2 regions of the Streptomyces sp. NPDC093598 genome follow, and region 1 is predicted to be linked to the other one. Evidence: riboswitches for the same ligand, from Rfam matches in the RefSeq annotation. Region 1 holds a riboswitch; the other holds the start of a gene.
What was found. Region 1 has a riboswitch for glycine ahead of gcvT (glycine cleavage system aminomethyltransferase GcvT). Riboswitches for the same ligand answer to the same signal wherever they lie in the genome.
Positions count from the first base shown of each region.

Region 2: another riboswitch for glycine. It lies ahead of gcvP (aminomethyl-transferring glycine dehydrogenase); the one in region 1 lies ahead of gcvT (glycine cleavage system aminomethyltransferase GcvT).

Region 1 is NZ_JBIWIV010000022.1:27,610-34,130, reverse strand. It holds gene ACIRDU_RS36175 (AAA family ATPase) at 94-762, opposite strand; glycine riboswitch at 985-1,084, shown strand; gene gcvT (glycine cleavage system aminomethyltransferase GcvT) at 1,245-2,366, shown strand; gene gcvH (glycine cleavage system protein GcvH) at 2,469-2,846, shown strand; gene glyA (serine hydroxymethyltransferase) at 2,855-4,117, shown strand; gene ACIRDU_RS36155 (L-serine ammonia-lyase) at 4,204-5,571, shown strand; gene ACIRDU_RS36150 (GH25 family lysozyme) at 5,680-6,234, shown strand; gene ACIRDU_RS36145 (NADPH-dependent F420 reductase) at 6,231-6,521, opposite strand, start outside.
Region 2 is NZ_JBIWIV010000007.1:306,204-312,724, forward strand. It holds gene ACIRDU_RS23060 (hypothetical protein) at 1-209, opposite strand, end outside; gene ACIRDU_RS23065 (hypothetical protein) at 202-399, shown strand; gene ACIRDU_RS23070 (molybdopterin-binding protein) at 474-869, shown strand; gene ACIRDU_RS23075 (molybdopterin-binding protein) at 945-1,364, shown strand; gene gcvP (aminomethyl-transferring glycine dehydrogenase) at 1,429-4,314, opposite strand; glycine riboswitch at 4,490-4,585, opposite strand; gene ACIRDU_RS23085 (PRC-barrel domain-containing protein) at 4,699-5,073, shown strand; gene ACIRDU_RS23090 (DNA polymerase IV) at 4,992-6,446, opposite strand.

The DNA of each region.
Region 1 (6,521 bases):
GGCGGTCGGCCCGGAGGCCGGGCCGTGGGTCGCCGGCGGGCGACGCGCGTGCGCGGGCCGTCGCCCCCGGCCCCGGCGCGCCGCCCCGGCCCGTCAGCCCGTGAAACCGATTCTGTGGAGGGTGTTCGCCGCGTCCCGGTCGGCGAGGACGGCCGAACCGCAGCCGGCGGGAAGGTCGCCGCGTTCCACCGCGCGCAGGAGGCGGGTGCTCGCCGCCCGGTGGCGCAGGAACGCGTAGCGCGAGACGCCTCGGCCCCGGTCGCGCTGGCCGGCCAGGGCCTGCTCGGGGGTGACGTCGAGCAGCAGCAGGTGGAGTGTGCCGCCGCGGCGGCGGGCCTCGCGGGCGAGCCAGCGGCGGACCCAGGCCTGGGTGCCGCAGTCGTGCACGACGACGCCCTCTCCCGAGCGCAGGGCGCGACGCAGCCCGGCGTAGTGGGCGAGGCGGACGAGCGGGCGGTAGAGCGCGTACGGCAGGGCACGCGGCATGCGGCGCTCCCAGCGGTCGCGGGTGTCCTGCGAGTCGACGCGCCGGCCCGGCACCGTACGCCGCATCAGCGTGGACTTGCCGCTGCCGGGCAGGCCCGTGATCACGACGAGGTCGCGGGGGCCGAACAGCAGCGCGCGCGGCCCGCGTCCGGCGCGGTCGCGCAGGTCGCGGACGACCGGCGCCGGCACCGGAGCGCGAACCGCCCGGACCGGAGCGGCGGCCGGCTGCTCGGGCAGCGCGATGCCCGTCGTCGCGTACGCGGTGGTCCTGTTCACCGTGATCGTCCTCCCCTGGGGCCAGGTACGGAGTCCCATCCCCGCCGAGTGTAAAGAGAAGGTAATGCCGCAGGCCTCTCATTTCCGTGCTTGTCCTGCAACAGGGCTGCTACAGGTCGCGGTGTCCGGCGGGCGGGACTCGTGCACTCCCTGTGAAAGGTCCCCCTGCCGCGCCGGAAGGATGCGTGCAATGATGTGCGCGCCAACTGCATACCGGCCGTTTGAATCCGCGCGGGAGAGTTCCCAGCACCGCAGACGCTGGGGCGCCGAAGGAGCAAGTCCCTCCCTTGAATCTCTCAGGCCCCGTTACCGCGCGGGCGAGGCACATCTGAAAAGCGGGCCGCCCCCTGTCCAGGACGGGGATGTGGCTCCACCCAAGGTGCAAGCCATGGACCCGTGCGGTCATGGCGAACCTCTCAGGTTCCGATGACAGATGGGGAGGAACGACCTCGCCCGTCATGCCCCTTGGAGACGACCGACCGATGAGCAGTACAGGAGAACTCCGTCACACCGCGCTCGATGCCTTGCATCGGTCGCTCGGCGCGACGATGACCGACTTCGCCGGCTGGGACATGCCCCTGCGCTACGGCTCCGAGCGCGACGAGCACACCGCCGTGCGCACGAAGGCCGGGCTGTTCGACCTCTCCCACATGGGCGAGATCACCGTCACCGGGCCGCAGGCCGCCGCCCTGCTGGACTTCGCCCTGGTGGGCAACATCGGCGGCGTGAGGCCGGGCCGCGCCCGCTACACCATGATCTGCCGGGCCGACGGCGGCATCCTCGACGACCTGATCGTCTACCGGCTGGGCGAGACCGAGTACATGGTCGTCGCCAACGCCTCCAACGCCCAGGTCGTGCTGGACGCGCTGACCGAGCGGGCCGCCGGCTTCGACGCCGAGGTGCGCGACGACCGGGACGCCTACGCGCTGATCGCCGTACAGGGCCCGCAGTCGCCGGGGATCCTCAAGTCCCTGACCGACGCCGACCTCGACGGCCTGAAGTACTACGCCGGGCTGCCCGGCACGGTGGCGGGCGTCCCGGCCCTGATCGCCCGGACCGGCTACACCGGCGAGGACGGCTTCGAGCTGTTCGTGAAGCCGGAGCACGCCGTCGAGCTGTGGCAGGCCCTGACCAAGGCCGGCGAGGGCGTCGGGCTGGTCCCGTGCGGGCTGTCCTGCCGCGACACGCTGCGCCTGGAGGCGGGCATGCCGCTGTACGGGCACGAGCTGAGCACCTCCCTCACCCCCTTCGACGCCGGGCTCGGCCGGGTGGTGAAGTTCGAGAAGGAGGGCGACTTCGTGGGGCGCGACGCCCTGCGCGAGGCCGCCGCCCGCGCCGAGCAGAACCCTCCGCGCGTGCTGGTCGGCCTGATCGCCGAGGGCCGCCGGGTCCCGCGCGCCGGGTACGCGGTCGTCGCCGGCGGCGAGGTGATCGGCGAGGTCACCTCCGGCGCCCCCTCCCCCACCCTCGGCAGGCCGATCGCGATGGCGTACGTCGACGCCACGCACGCCGCGCCCGGCACGACCGGCGTGGGCGTGGACATCCGGGGCAGTCACGAGCCGTACGAGGTCGTGGCGCTGCCGTTCTACAAGCGCCAGAAGTAGACACTGGCCGGAGGGCCGCGGCAGCGACCCCGTGCCCGTCGTCCCAGCTCACCAGCAGTCCCCCTTCCACAGCACTCCCGCGCGTACAGGAGAATCCAGGCCATGAGCAACCCCAAAGAGCTGCGCTACAGCAAGGAGCACGAGTGGCTGTCGGCCGCCGAGGACGGCGTCTCGACGGTCGGCATCACGGAGCACGCGGCCAACGCGCTCGGCGATGTCGTGTTCGTCCAGCTTCCCGAGGTCGGTGACTCGGTGTCCGCCGGCGAGACCTGCGGCGAACTGGAGTCGACCAAGTCGGTGTCCGACCTGTACTCCCCCGTGTCCGGTGAGGTCACCGAGGTCAACGAGGACGTCGTGAACGACCCGTCGCTGGTGAACTCGGCCCCCTTCGAGGGCGGCTGGCTGTTCAAGGTGCGCGTCACGGACGAGCCGGGCGACCTGCTCTCCGCCGACGAGTACACCGCGTTCTCCGCCGGATGAGGAGTCGTATGTCCGTCCTGAACACACCCCTGCACGAGCTCGACCCGGCCGTCGCCGCGGCGGTCGACGCCGAGCTGCACCGCCAGCAGTCCACCCTCGAGATGATCGCGTCGGAGAACTTCGCGCCGGTCGCGGTCATGGAGGCGCAGGGCTCGGTCCTCACCAACAAGTACGCCGAGGGCTACCCGGGCCGCCGCTACTACGGCGGCTGTGAGCACGTCGACGTGGTCGAGCAGATCGCGATCGACCGCGTCAAGGAGCTGTTCGGCGCCGAGCACGCCAACGTGCAGCCGCACTCGGGCGCCCAGGCCAACGCGGCCGCGATGTTCGCGCTGCTCAAGCCGGGCGACACCATCATGGGTCTGAACCTCGCCCACGGCGGGCACCTGACCCACGGCATGAAGATCAACTTCTCCGGCAAGCTCTACGACGTCGTCGCCTACCACGTGGGCGAGGACGGCCGGGTCGACATGGCCGAGGTGGAGCGGCTGGCGAAGGAGTCGAAGCCGAAGCTGATCGTCGCCGGCTGGTCGGCGTACCCGCGGCAGCTGGACTTCGCGGAGTTCCGCCGGATCGCGGACGAGGTCGGCGCGTACCTGATGGTCGACATGGCCCACTTCGCCGGGCTGGTCGCGGCCGGGCTGCACCCCAACCCGGTGCCGCACGCGCACGTGGTCACCACCACGACCCACAAGACCCTCGGCGGCCCGCGCGGCGGTGTGATCCTCTCCACGGCCGAACTGGCCAAGAAGATCAACTCCGCTGTCTTCCCCGGTCAGCAGGGCGGCCCGCTGGAGCATGTGATCGCCGCCAAGGCGGTCGCCTTCAAGGTCGCCGCCTCGGAGGACTTCAAGGAGCGCCAGCGCCGTACGCTGGAGGGTGCCCGCATCCTGGCCGAGCGTCTGGTGAAGGACGACGTCCGGGCCGTGGGCGTGGACGTCCTGTCCGGCGGCACGGACGTGCACCTGGTCCTGGTCGACCTGCGCCACTCGGAGCTGGACGGCCAGCAGGCCGAGGACCGCCTCCACGAGGTGGGCATCACGGTCAACCGGAACGCGATCCCGAACGACCCGCGTCCGCCGATGGTGACGTCCGGTCTGCGGATCGGCACACCGGCCCTGGCCACCCGCGGGTTCGAGACCGAGGACTTCGCTGAGGTCGCGGACGTCATCGCCGAGGCGCTGAAGCCGTCGTACGACGCGGAGGCCCTCAAGGCCCGGGTGAAGGGACTGGCCGACAAGCACCCGCTGTACCCGGGTCTGAACACGTAACGAAGAAACCTTTCGGGTGCCGCGTCGGCCACCAGCAGGCGCGGCACCCACCCCCTCTGCACCACCCCGTAGTCAGGAGTTCCCCCGTGGCCATCTCGGTCTTCGACCTGTTCTCGATCGGCATCGGCCCGTCCAGCTCGCACACCGTCGGCCCGATGCGGGCGGCCCGGATGTTCGCCCGGCGGCTGCGCAACGAGGAGCTGCTGGCGCCGACCGCGAAGGTCCGCGCGGAACTGTACGGCTCGCTCGGCGCCACCGGGCACGGTCACGGCACACCCAAGGCGGTGCTGCTCGGCCTGGAGGGCGACTCGCCGCGCACGGTGGACGTGGCGAGCGCGGACGAGCGGGTGGAGGCGATCAAGTCCGGCGGGCGGCTGAACCTGCTCGGCGAGCACGAGATCGCGTTCTCCTTCGACGACGACATGGTCCTGCACCGCCGCAAGGCCCTGCCGTACCACGCGAACGGCATGACGTTGTGGGCGTACGACGCCTCGGGCGAGGAACTGCTGACCAAGACGTACTACTCGGTCGGCGGCGGCTTCGTCGTCGACGAGGACGCGGTCGGCGCGGACCGCATCAAACTCGACGACACCGTGCTGAAGTACCCCTTCCGCACCGGCGACGAGCTGCTGCGCCTGACCGAGGAGACGGGCCTGTCGATCTCCGCGCTGATGCTGGAGAACGAGCGGGCCTGGCGCACCGAGGAGGAGATCCGCGAAGGCCTGCTGGAGATCTGGCAGGTGATGCGGGACTGCGTGGCGCGCGGGCTGTCCCAGGAAGGCATCCTGCCGGGCGGTCTCAAGGTGCGCCGCCGGGCCGCGAACACCGCGCGCAAGCTGCGCTCCGAGGGCGACCCGCTGGCCCTCTCCATGGAGTGGATCACCCTCTACGCCATGGCGGTCAACGAGGAGAACGCCGCGGGCGGCCGGGTCGTCACCGCCCCCACCAACGGCGCCGCCGGCATCATCCCGGCGGTCCTGCACTACTACATGAACTTCGTGCCGGGCGCCGACGAGGAGGGCGTGGTCCGCTTCCTGCTCGCCGCGGGCGCGATCGGCATGCTCTTCAAGGAGAACGCCTCCATCTCCGGCGCCGAGGTCGGCTGCCAGGGCGAGGTCGGCTCCGCCTGCTCCATGGCCGCGGGCGCCCTCGCCGAGGTCCTCGGCGGCTCGCCCGAGCAGGTCGAGAACGCCGCCGAGATCGGCATGGAGCACAATCTCGGCCTCACCTGCGATCCGGTCGGCGGCCTGGTCCAGATCCCCTGCATCGAACGCAACGGCATGGCCGCGGTCAAGGCCGTCACCGCCGCCCGCATGGCCATGCGCGGCGACGGCTACCACAAGGTGTCCCTGGACAAGGTCATCAAGACGATGAAGGACACGGGCGCGGACATGTCCGTGAAGTACAAGGAGACGGCCCGGGGCGGGCTGGCCGTGAACATCATCGAGTGCTGACGCCCTCGTCCGACCGGAGTTGACATTTCTACGTCAGGTCGCAGCGGCCCGTGCCATCGTGGTGGGGCATCAACTCCCCTCCCCCACCAGCACTTCAGGGAGCCCCCCATGCTGCGCGGCATCGATGTGAGCGCGTACCAGTCCTCCTCCTACGGCACCGACGGCCTCTCCTTCGTCTTCGTCAAGGCGACGGAGGGGCGCTCCTACGTCAATCCGAAACTGGCCGCCCAGACGAAGCGGGCCCGGGACGCCCAACTGGTCGTCGGCTTCTACCACTTCCTGTGGCCCGGCAACCTCACCGCCCAGGCCGAGTACTTCGTGAGCAAGGCCCCGGACCGGGCGGGCGACATCCTCGCCGTCGACTGGGAGTCGACCGGCGAGGGGACGCACGCGAGCAACGCCGAGAAGGACCTGTTCATCCGCAAGGTGAAGACACTTCGGCCGAAGAACCGGGTCGTCCTCTACGCCAACCGCAACTTCTGGCTCGATGTCGACACGACGTCCTATGCGGGCGACGGCCTGTGGATCGCCGATTACGTCTCGGCGGGCAAGCCCCGCATCAAGGCGAAGTGGCGTTTCCACCAGTACACCGACGACCCGCTCGACAAGAACGTGGCCGACTTCGAGAGCAAGGCCGCGCTGCGCCGATGGGCTGACGTCTAGGGAGCCTCTGACGGATCTCCGCGGAAGTCCGGTGTGCGCTCCGGGGACGCCTCGGCCAGGGCCTTGGTGACGGCCTCGACGCCGTCGCGCAGGCCGTAGACCGGGGTGCCGGGCTGCTGGCGCCAGGAGTCGTCGAGGCCGCCCGCGTCGACGGTGTCGAAGCCGAGCGCGTCGATCAGGTCCCGTACCTTGCGCTTGGCCGCCTCGTCGTCGCCGGCCACCGGCAGGGCCATGCGGCCGGGGTCGCCGGCGGGGAGCGGGCGGTCCAGGATGTCCTGGGCGTAGGT
Region 2 (6,521 bases), on a different contig from region 1:
GGCGGCCGCACCACGACCTGCCCGAAGTCGATCTCACCGGTGATCCGAACGCGCAGCAGGACCGGGGCGTCAGCCGGCCGGCGGGCCTTGATCCCGGAGTAGTTCACCACCAGGTCGCCGGTGTCCACCACGACCCCCGGCCGGGTCAGCAGCTTCAGGGCGCCGGCGCGCAGATCCACATCGATGTCCAGCGTGTCGTGCGTGATCACCGCGTCGGAGAAGTCGAGCGTCACCTCGCCCCACGCCGAACGGATCTCCAGCCGCCGCGGCACCACCCAGCCGTCGCCCCGTCGGATGGAGGCCCTCCTGCCGGATCCGGACGATGTCCTCGGCCTCGCCGGATGTCCCACCGGCCACCGCGGGCAGATCCGCCGTCAGCACGGCGAGCTCGACCACTGACGCTATATCGCGTTATACCCAACGGCCAACCCCGCATCCACCGTTCCCTTCCCCCGCCCCATATCGTGACCGGCATGCAGTCCTACACGATCGGCCAGGCAGCGCGGCTGCTCGGCGTGAGCCCGGACACCGCCCGGCGCTGGGCGGACGCGGGCCGCGTCACGACCCACCGCGACGAGGCCGGGCGACGGCTCATCCACGGGCGGGACCTGGCCGCCTTCTCGGTCGAACTCGCCCGGTCCGGCGCCGCCGAGGAGGACGCCCCGTACACCTCGGCCCGCAATGCCTTCCCCGGCATCGTCACCGCGGTCAAACTCGGCGACGTCGCCGCCCAGGTCGAGATCCAGGCCGGCCCGCACCGGCTCGTCTCCCTGCTCACCCGCGAGGCGGTGGAGGAACTGGGCCTGGAGGTCGGCATGGAGGCGACGGCCCGCGTGAAGTCGACGAACGTCCACATCGACCGCGTCTGAGCCCGGGGTGACAGTGCGGGCGACGCAGACGCACGCATACCGGGCCTGACGCACCCGCGGGGCTACCGTGCGCCTATGAGCCTGAGCATCCGCAACCAGCTCCCCGGCACCGTCACCGACGTCACCCCCGGCGAGGCCATGGCGACCGTCAGGGTCCGCCTCACCGGCGGCCAGGACCTCACCGCGGCGATCACCCGCGAGGCGGCGGCAGACCTCCGCCTCGCTCCCGGGAGCGCCGTGCGCGCCCTGATGAAGTCGACGGAGCTGTCGCTGGCCACGGCCCCCGTCGAGGGCCTGTCGATCCGCAACCAGCTCCCCGGTACGGTCACGGACGTCGCGGCCGGGGAGGCCATGGCGTCCGTCCGCGTCACGGTCGAGGGCGGCGAGCTGACCGCCGCGATCACCAGGGACGCCGCGGACGATCTCGCCCTGTCGCCCGGGATCCCCGTCGTCGTCCTGATCAAGGCGACCGAGGTGTCACTCGCCACCGCATGACTCGCCGGCGAACGGCGAGAGGGGCCCCGCACCGCGGAGCCCCTCCCTGTGACCGGTCCGCCGGTCAGTCCTCGTACGCGTCCAGCGGCGGGCAGGAGCACACGAGGTTCCGGTCGCCGAAGGCCTGGTCGATGCGGCGCACCGGCGGCCAGTACTTGTCGGCGGTCGACACCCCGGCCGGGAACACGGCCTCCTCACGGCTGTAGGCGTGCTCCCACGCCCCGGCGAGCGCGCCGGCGGTGTGCGGGGCACCGCGCAGCGGGTTGTCGTCGGCGGGCCACTCGCCGGAGCCGACCTTTTCGATCTCCGCGCGGATGGCGATCATCGCCTCGCAGAACCGGTCCAGCTCGGCCAGGTCCTCGGACTCCGTCGGCTCGATCATCAGCGTCCCGGCCACCGGGAACGACATGGTCGGCGCGTGGAAGCCGTAGTCGATCAGCCGCTTGGCGATGTCGTCGACGCTCACTCCGGTCGCCTTGGTCAGGGGCCGCAGGTCGATGATGCACTCGTGGGCGACGAGACCGCCGGGGCCGGTGTAAAGCACCGGGTAGTGCGGCTCCAGCCGCTTGGCGATGTAGTTGGCACTGAGCACGGCCACCTGCGTGGCCCGCTTCAGCCCCTCACCGCCCATGAGCCGGACGTACGCCCACGAGATCGGGAGGATGCCGGCGGAGCCCCACGGCGCCGCGGAGATGGGACCGACGCCCGTCTCCGGGCCCGCCTCGGGCTGCAGGGGGTGGTTCGGCAGGTAGGGGGCGAGGTGCTCGCGCACCGCGACCGGGCCGACGCCGGGACCGCCGCCGCCGTGCGGGATGCAGAAGGTCTTGTGCAGGTTCAGGTGCGAGACGTCGCCGCCGAAGTGCCCGGGCTTGGCGAGCCCGACGAGCGCGTTGAGGTTGGCCCCGTCGACGTAGACCTGCCCGCCCGCCTCGTGCACCTGCGCGCAGATGTCGGCGACGTGCTCCTCGAACACACCGTGCGTGGACGGGTACGTGATCATCAGCACGGCCAGCTCGTCGCGGTGCTGCTCGATCTTCGCCCGCAGGTCCTCGACGTCGATCTCGCCGTCCTCGGCGGTCTTCACGACGACGACCTTCATGCCCGCCATCACCGCGCTGGCGGCGTTGGTGCCGTGCGCGGACGACGGGATCAGGCACACGGTGCGCTGCTCGTCCCCGTTGGCCCGGTGGTACCCGCGGACGGCGAGCAGACCGGCCAGCTCGCCCTGTGACCCGGCGTTCGGCTGGAGGGACACCTTGTCGTAGCCGGTGACCTCGGCGAGCCGGTCCTCCAGCTCATGGATGAGCGTGAGGTAGCCCGCGGCCTGCTCGGCGGGCGCGAAGGGGTGCAGCTGCCCGAACTCGGGCCAGGTGACCGGCTCCATCTCCGTGGTCGCGTTGAGCTTCATGGTGCAGGAGCCCAGCGGGATCATGCCCCGGTCGAGCGCGTAGTCGCGGTCGGCCAGCCGGCGCAGGTAGCGCAGCATGGCGGTCTCGGAGCGGTGCTGGTGGAAGACGGGGTGCGTCAGGTAGTCGTCGGTCCGCAGCAGGGCGTGCGGAAGCCCCTCCTCCGTGGCCGCGTCCAGCGCCTCGACGACACCCTCGACCCCGAAGGCGGCCCACACGGCCCGCAGCTGGGCACGCGTCGTGGTCTCGTCGCAGGCGATCGAGACGTGGTCGGCGTCGACGAGACGCAGGTTGACCCCGTTGTCCCGGGCGGCGGCCACGACCTCGGCGGCGCGGCCCTCGACCCGCACGGTCAGGGTGTCGAAGTAGGCGCCGTGCACGACCTCGACGCCGCCGTTCGCCAGCCCGGCGGCGAGGACGGTGGCGTACCGGTGGGTGCGCCGCGCGATGCCCTTCAGGCCCTCCGGGCCGTGGTAGACGGCGTACATGCCCGCCATGACGGCGAGCAGCACCTGAGCGGTGCAGATGTTGCTGGTGGCCTTCTCCCGGCGGATGTGCTGCTCACGGGTCTGCAGCGCCAGCCGGTAGGCCTTGTTCCCGTCGGCGTCCACGGAGACGCCGACCAGCCGCCCGGGCAGGCTGCGCGCCATCTTGTCCTGGACCGCCATGTAACCGGCGTGCGGTCCGCCGAAGCCCATCGGCACACCGAAGCGCTGCGTCGTGCCGACCGCGATGTCCGCCCCGAGCTCACCGGGCGACTTCAGCAGCGTCAGCGCCAGCAGATCGGCGGCGACGGTGACGAGCGCCCCGAGCTCGTGCGCCCGGTCGATGACCGGCTTGATGTCCCGCACGGCACCGGAGGCGCCCGGGTACTGGATCAGCACGCCGTTGATCTCGCGCTCGGCGACCTCGGCGGGGATGCCGTCGCCGAGGTCGGCGACGACGACCTCGACGCCCGTCGGCTCCGCGCGGGTCTGGATCACGGCGATGGTCTGCGGCAGCGCGTCCGCGTCGACCAGGAACAGGCCCTTCTTGTTCTTGCCCAGACGCCGCGACAGCGCCATGGCCTCGGCGGCCGCGGTGCCCTCGTCGAGCAGGGAGGCACCGGAGGTCGGCAGTCCGGTCAGATCGGCGACCATCGTCTGGAAGTTGAGCAGCGCCTCGAGCCGGCCCTGCGAGATCTCCGGCTGGTACGGCGTGTAGGCCGTGTACCAGGACGGGTTCTCCATGACGTTGCGCAGGACGACCGGCGGCGTGAACGTGCCGTAGTACCCGAGGCCGATCATCGAGCCGAGGACCTGGTTGCGGTCGGCGAGGGAGCGCAGCTCGGCGATCACCTCCGCCTCACTGCGGGCACCCGGCAGGTCCAGTGCCTCGGCGCTCGCGATCACGGCCGGGACCGCGGCGGTGGTGAGTTCGTCCAGCGAGCCGTAGCCGACCTGCGCGAGCATCTTGGCGCAGGCCTCGTGGTCGGGGCCGATGTGGCGCTGCTCGAAGGGGACTGCCTCTTCGAGCTCGGAGAGCGGAATGCGGTGGGCGGTCATTGCGGAGGCCTCCTGGTCGACACGACCTTCGAGGGGCACCACGGCGCGGGTACCCGGACGGCCTCCCCCTCTGTCATCTCAACCTGAGAGCTTCACCGGAGCGCCCGAAGACGTCCGGCTTTCACCGTCGGTGAGAGCGGAAGCCGTCGACACCCGCCCTGCTTTCCAGAGTGACCTCGTCCGTGCGGTACGTGAGCCTGAGAGATTCCGGGGAGGATTTGCTCCTTCGGCGCCTCCGATGGTGTCTGGAGGACTCTCCCGCACGGGGTCAACAGCCGCTGCCAGCGTACCAGCGAGGTCAACGCACGAACCTTCGAGTGGCCGCATCCCCGCTTGTGCCGTTTTGTAGTGCTTACGGATGAGGTGCGACCATGTGGAGGGCCCGTGCGAACCGATATCGATCCGCGCAACCTGATCGGCCGCAAGGCGTTCGACCGCAACGGGACCAGGATCGGCACGATCGACGAGGTCTACCTCGACGACGCCACCGGCGAACCGGAGTGGGCGGCCATACGGACCGGCCTGTTCAGCAGGGACGCTTTCGTCCCCCTGGAGCCGAGCGAACTGATCGAGGGCGCCCTCCACGTCCCCTTCGACCGCGCCCTGATCAAGGACGCCCCCGACTTCGGCGTGGGCCGCCATCTCTCACCCGAGCAGGAACTGCAGCTCTACCACCACTACGGCCTCGACGTCGCCGCCCCGCCCCCGCTGCCGGACCACGACTTCGGCAAGCTGGCGGGCACCGACGAGACGGCCTGAGACCCCGCCCCGGGGGCCCCGCCTCCCGCTTCCGGCCCTCGTAACACCAACGGCAACGGATCCGCCGCCTCCAGCTCCGGATCGTCGACCCGGAAGGTCCGCACGCGCCCGGGCTCCGAGGAGGGCGTCTCGAAGCGGACGGTGACCCGCCCCAGGCCGCTGCCCTGCACCCATCCGTGGCCGAACTCGGCGTGCCGCACGTCGTGCCCGGCAGGCCATCTGCGCTCGGCGAGCGACGGCCGCTCCTCGGCCGGCGCGGCGGAGGGCTCCTCGACCGGGCCCTCCGCGACCGTCCGCTCCCCCGCCGCCTGCGCGAACAGGTCTTCCTGTGTGTAGTCGGCGAGCCCACTGACGCCCACCCCCAGCAGCCGCACCCCGCCCGTCGTGTCGACCGAGTCCAGCAATCTGCCCGCCGCCTCACGGATCACCGCCGGATCGTCCGTCGGCCCGCGCAGCGTCTCGGACCGGGTGAGCGTCGAGAAGTCGTAGCGCCGCACCTTCAGGACGATGGTCCGGCCCGACAACCCGGCTCCGCGCAGTCGCCGCACGCACCGCTCGGCGAGCCGCTGCACCTCCAGCCCGACCCGCGTCCGGTCGTGGATGTCCACGTCGTAGGTGTCCTCGACCGACACCGACTTCGCCTCGCGCTCCGCCACCACGGGCCGGTCGTCCCGCGCCAGGGCCATGGCGTACAGACCATGCCCGTGCGCCTTCCCCAGCAGCCGGACCAGCTCGTCCTCACCCGCCTCGACGATCTCCTCGACCGTGGTGATCCCCGCCCGCCGCAGGTGGTCACCCGTCGCCGGCCCCACCCCGGGCAGCGTCCGCACCGACATCGGCCCCAGCATCGCCCGCTCGGTCCCCGGCTCGATCACCACCAGCCCGTCGGGCTTGGCTTCCTCCGAGGCGATCTTCGCGAGCATCTTGGAGGCGGCGAGCCCCACCGACCCCGTGAGCCCCGTAGCGGCCCGGATGTCCGCGCGCAGCTTCACCCCGGCCAGCCGCGCCGACCGCTCGTCCCAGGCCACTCCCCCGGCCTCCAGGTCCACGAACGCCTCGTCCAGGCTCAGCGGCTCCACCAGCGGCGACAGCGCACGCAGCAGCTCCATCACGCGCTCGCTGATCGACCGGTAGAAGGTGAAGCGCGGCACGAGGTACGCGGCGTTGGGCGCGAGCCGCCGGGCCTGCCCCATGGGCATCGCCGAATGCACCCCGAAGACCCGCGCCTCGTACGAGGCGGTCGCCACCACGCCTCGCGGTCCGAGCCCGCCCACGACCACGGCCTTCCCGCGCAGACTCGGCTTGGACGCCTGCTCCACCGAGGCGAAGAAGGCATCCATGTCGAGATGCAGGATCGTGGGCGCGGTTCTCACACCTCCGATGCTGCCCTACGCCACTGACAACGCCCCGCGCGACTGCCCTGCCGGCCCCACGGGAAACCGCTTACG